Regions from separate parts of the Sulfitobacter alexandrii genome, predicted to be linked through region 2. Evidence: riboswitches for the same ligand, from Rfam matches in the RefSeq annotation. Region 2 holds a riboswitch; the other holds the start of a gene.

Region 1 (2,384 bases), 1.1 Mb from region 2:
GATAGAGGATGTTCTCGTAGGCGTTCAGGTAATCGACCAGAGCGAAATTCTGAAAGATGAACCCCACGTGCGTCGCGCGGAACCGCCGGCGACCCGCCTCCCCGAGCGCGGTCAGATCGGTGCCGGCGACGCTGAGGGTGCCCGCATCGGGCCGTGAAAGGCCGGCGAGCAGGTTCAGCAGCGTCGTCTTGCCGGTCCCGCTTGGCCCGATCACGCCCACCCGTTCCGCAGGGGCCACGTCAAGCTGCGACACCTTGAGGGCAAAGCCGCCGCGCGGGTAGGCAAAGGCGATGTCGCGCGCCGCGATCACCCTTCTTCCTCCGCCATGGAAGCGGCCTGCGGGGCATCGGCGTTCCGCTCCAACGTGCCGGCATCGCTGCGGTCCACGTCCGTGAGGGTGAAGCCGTCGATCTTCCATGTGCCGCCGTCCGGCGCCATCACCAGATCGGCGGCATAGGCATTGCCGCGCATGTGCATGTGTTCGGAATGGCCGACCACGCCCAGAACGCGCCATTTCGCCGTGATTTCCACTGTGTCACCCTTGGGGCGGGCGCTCAGCCCCGAAAGCGAGACTTCATGAATTTCCTGGTCCGGGTTCAGGCCGCCGCCCGCCATGGCGCCGACGCGTTCAAGGTAGAGCTGTTCCAGCGCCGGGCCGCTGGCGACATCCGCCAGCCGGTCGTAGATCGCCGTCTCGTCGGTCTCGCCGAATGCTTCGTAGACCGTGGCGAGGATGCCGGGCAGCAGCAGCGGGCTTTCGCTTGAGAATTCCTGCGCCGACATGCCATCCGCAGAGGCCGCGCGATCCTGACCGGACCCTGCGAAGGACCAGCCGAGAATGGCAAGGCCGCCGATCAACAGGCCCGCGACGACGAGGTTCCTCAACATTTTACGACAACACCGCCTTACTGGTTCACCGGCAGAAGCATAGAGCGCTCGTTGCGACATGCAACGTCAGGTCCGCCGACCGGCGGGGACCGCGACCGTTCGGCCTTGCCGCGCCCCGCACCCGCTGCTAGCAGAAAGGCGTCGGTTTCCTTCGGGATGAAAAGGGAATCCGTACCGGCCCCGGCCGGGAAACGGAACTGCCCCCGCAACTGTAGGCGGCGAGCGCCTCTCAACAGCCACTGGGCCACGCCCGGGAAGGCGAGAGGTGCCGCGACCCGCCAGTCAGGAGACCTGCCGACACGAGAGAAATCACGACCGGACGGGGTGTGCCGGAGCGGGAAACCTGACGTGGTCATCCGGCCATCCCTTGTTTCGCGTACATCCCTGCCGGTCCATCTGACGGGACGGATTGGATGAAGAATACCCTGATCGCCGGCATCTTGCTGGCCGCTGCCGCGCTGCCGCTTCATGCGCAGGACACGGATTACCCCCTGAACCTCGTGAACTGCGGCGTCGATCTGACGTTCGCGGCCCCGCCGGAAAGCGCCGTCACCATCGGCCAGGCCGCGACGGAAATTCTCTATGCGCTGGGCCTTGCGCCCAAGGTGTCTGGCACGGCGGCCTGGTTCACCCCGGTCCTGCCCGAATATGCAGAGGTGGACGCCCGGATCGAACGACTCGCCGACAACGATCCCGGCTTCGAAAGCGTGGTCGCGAAAAAGCCCGGTCTGGTGGCGGCGCAATATGAATGGCACGTGGGCCCCACCGGCAGCGTCGGCACGCGCGGGATGTTCCATGATCTGGGGATCCCGACGTATGTCCTGCCCGCCGACTGCGATACCAAGGACAACCGCACCGGCGGCGACGGGACGCGGACCGGCGCGTTCCAGCCTGCGGCGATCTACAAGGGCATCCGCGAACTCGCGGCGATCTTCGATGTCGGGCCCGCGGGCGAACGGCTCGTCAAGGAATTGCAGGCGACGGAGAGCGCCGCGATCGGCAAAGCGGCGGCACTGGACCTGCCCGAGGGTCTGTCGGCCGTGTTCTGGTTTTCCTCGCCCGAGGTCGAGAGCGATCCCTACGTGGCGGGGCGACTCGGCGCGCCGGGCTACATGATGTCCAAGCTGGGGATCGAGAATGTCATCGCCTCGGACGAGGAATGGCCCACGGTGGGCTGGGAAAGCATCGCGCGCAGCGATCCCGATATCATCGTCGTCGCCTACATGGATCGACGCCGCTACCCGGCGGACGACGTCGACCGGAAGCTCGACTTTCTGCGCACCGATCCGGTTGCAAGCCGGATGACGGCGGTTCGGAATGGCCGGATCGTGCAGATGGACGCGCACGCGATGAGCGCCACGATGCGCTCGATCCGCGGGCTCGCCGCCCTTTCCGACGCGCTGTCCCGGATGACGTTCGAATGATGCGGGCGCGGACCGGCGCCGGTCTTGGCCTCTGGCTCGCACCCGTTTTGCTGGCGGCGACCATACTGATCG
Region 2 (2,384 bases):
GACGATGTCGAATGCATCGTTCATCAAATACCGCACCGCCGGCCCGCGCACCGGCGTGTTGATCGGTGTCGTGGATGCCACTGAAGCCTCCAACGATACCGCTGCCAAATACATCGGCCGCAAAGCCACCGACAAACGCGAGCGCTGAGACCGGGACTGTTGCGGTTCTCGAGGGCGGGCAACTGCAAGGCCAAAGAACATGCTCCGCAAAGGGGCCGCCGGACTCGAAATCACCTGATCGTGCTCGAACGAAATGCAAGCCGCCTCGTTGTCCCGACAGCGGACAAAATGGGAGAGAGGCCATGCGGCTTTGGATTTCAGCCCTTTGTGGCGCTGCGATGGCAGTTTCGGCGGCCCCCGTTGCTGCCCAGTTCTTGCCAGCGGAGGTACAGGGCAGCTGGGATGTTTCTGAGAACGAGTGCGCGCGTACAGGCACATCTATCACGCAAATCGACATTTCGGCGGACCGGATCGACACCTTTGCCGGTGACGCGATTGTCCGCGAGGTTGACCGGACCGGTCCCGTGACCTTCGTGGCCGCCGATTTCCTGCAACTCGAAGGCGCTGCAGAAATCGGCGACCGGGAACGGACATACTATCGACTGACCCAACGGGCGGGTCCGGACCGACTGACATTCAAGACGCAAGAGGGCGAACCGGTCGATCTCGTGCGCTGCGCGACCGAACGGGGGGCTGCTCAAGGCGACTCCGCCGTTCATGGCCAAGGCCCCCTGCCGGTGCCGACCGGGCTTTGGGTGCAGGCTGGCGAGACCTGCGCGAATCCTGCGAACGCTTCGTGGCGTGTGTACGACGGGCGCGGCCTGTTTGGCGCGAAAAGCAACGGATGCGATGCGGTCGAGATCCACGCGGAGGGTCGTACTCATGTCATCGACCAGACCTGCACGGCCTCATACGACCAAAGCCGGTCGACCTACCGGGACATCGTCGAGGTCAAGGCGCCGAAACGCTTGGGCCTGATCGAGCAGGGCGAGTCGGTGATGCGCGACTTTAACTGGTGCGGTCCGCGCACGGCGCCATGAATTGCGCCGGTTTTGTCCGATCCGCCGATCTCCCGACTGTCTGTTAAGGCGCGCGCTGCGCATTTGAAGCATGACCGGTCGTGAATGAGCCTTGCCTTGAAACGGGTGAAATGCGACATTGATCCGGCTTGGTGTTCCCGAAAGCGCCCGATCGGGTGTGGAACCGAACAGGGAATTCCGTAAGGGCCAGCCGGTCCGAAGCGGAAGCCGCCCCCGCGACTGTAAGCGGAGAGCCCTTGTCCAACGTGCCACTTGACCATCCGGTCAGGGAAGGCGGGCAAGGGCATCGACTCGCGAGCCAGGAGACCTGCCAGGCATGTGAAACGCAAACGGGCCGTCGGGTGTGACGGTAAGGAGAAGACCATGACCACATTGACCGCCAAGTCGCTGAGCGCCAGCCGCTTCGTTCCCGCGGTGTTCGCCGCCGCGCTGGGCATCGCGCTGATCACGCTGACCGGGCACGTACAGGCCGCCGCGCTGCATGATGCCGCGCATGACGTGCGCCATGCGACAGGTTTTCCCTGCCACTGATCCGCAAGGCCGCGAGGGACCGGCGCAAAGCGACGCCTTGCGCTGACCCAAGCACGGCCCGGTGGCAAGAAACGCAACGCGGACCGACCCGTCTATCAGCCTAGAACGCTGCCGTAATCCGGCGGCGTGTTCGTATTGATGGGATGTCGTCGCGTTGCCTGCAAAGATTTATAGGACTCGTCATGACGTCACGGTTTCTGATTTCCGCTCTTTTCGCCGGTGCGCTTTCGGGTGCGATCATCGGCCTGCTCCAGTTGATGTTCGTGCAGCCGGTGCTGCTGCATGCCGAGCTCTACGAGAGCGGCGAACTGGTGCATTTTGGCGCCGAGGCGGTCAGCGCCCATCCGGCCCTGCCGGGCTTCGACCTGATGCGGGACGGGCTGAGCGTGATTTTCACCATGCTGACCTACACCGGCTACGCGTTGATTCTCGTGGCCGCGATGAGCTTTGGCGAGGATCGTGGCGCGCGGATCGACGGGCGTTGGGGTATCCTCTGGGGGGTTGCCGGTTTCGTGGCTTTCCATCTGGCGCCCGGTTTCTCCCTCGCCCCGGAGGTGCCGGGCGTAGCCGCCGCCGACGTGACGCTTCGGCAAATCTGGTGGTTCGGCACCGCGATCAGCGCCTGCATAGCGCTCTGGCTTCTGGCCTTCGGGCAGAACTGGGCGGCATGGGGCGCTGCGGCCTTGCTTCTCGCGGCGCCGCACCTGATCGGCGCGCCCGAGCCGGAGACCTTTACCGGCCCCGTCCCGACCGAGATCGGTGCGCTTTTCGCCGCACGGGCGCTGGGCATCGGTCTGGCGGCGTGGGTGCTGC

The links. Region 2 has a riboswitch for cobalamin ahead of BOO69_RS17325 (CbtB domain-containing protein). Riboswitches for the same ligand answer to the same signal wherever they lie in the genome.
Region 1: linked by a shared signal. The riboswitch ahead of BOO69_RS23335 (ABC transporter substrate-binding protein) and the one ahead of BOO69_RS17325 (CbtB domain-containing protein) in region 2 are both predicted to bind cobalamin.

What each region holds. Positions count from the first base shown of each region.
Region 1 covers NZ_CP018076.1:2,432,387-2,434,770, forward strand. Annotated here, with positions in the region: gene BOO69_RS11930 (ABC transporter ATP-binding protein) at 1-310, opposite strand, end outside; gene BOO69_RS11935 (hypothetical protein) at 307-888, opposite strand; cobalamin riboswitch at 1,014-1,201, shown strand; gene BOO69_RS23335 (ABC transporter substrate-binding protein) at 1,302-2,312, shown strand; gene BOO69_RS11945 (FecCD family ABC transporter permease) at 2,309-2,384, shown strand, end outside.
Region 2 covers NZ_CP018076.1:3,541,419-3,543,802, reverse strand. Annotated here, with positions in the region: gene BOO69_RS17335 (sulfatase-like hydrolase/transferase) at 1-148, shown strand, start outside; gene BOO69_RS17330 (hypothetical protein) at 339-1,040, shown strand; cobalamin riboswitch at 1,153-1,369, shown strand; gene BOO69_RS17325 (CbtB domain-containing protein) at 1,404-1,571, shown strand; gene BOO69_RS17320 (CbtA family protein) at 1,754-2,384, shown strand, end outside.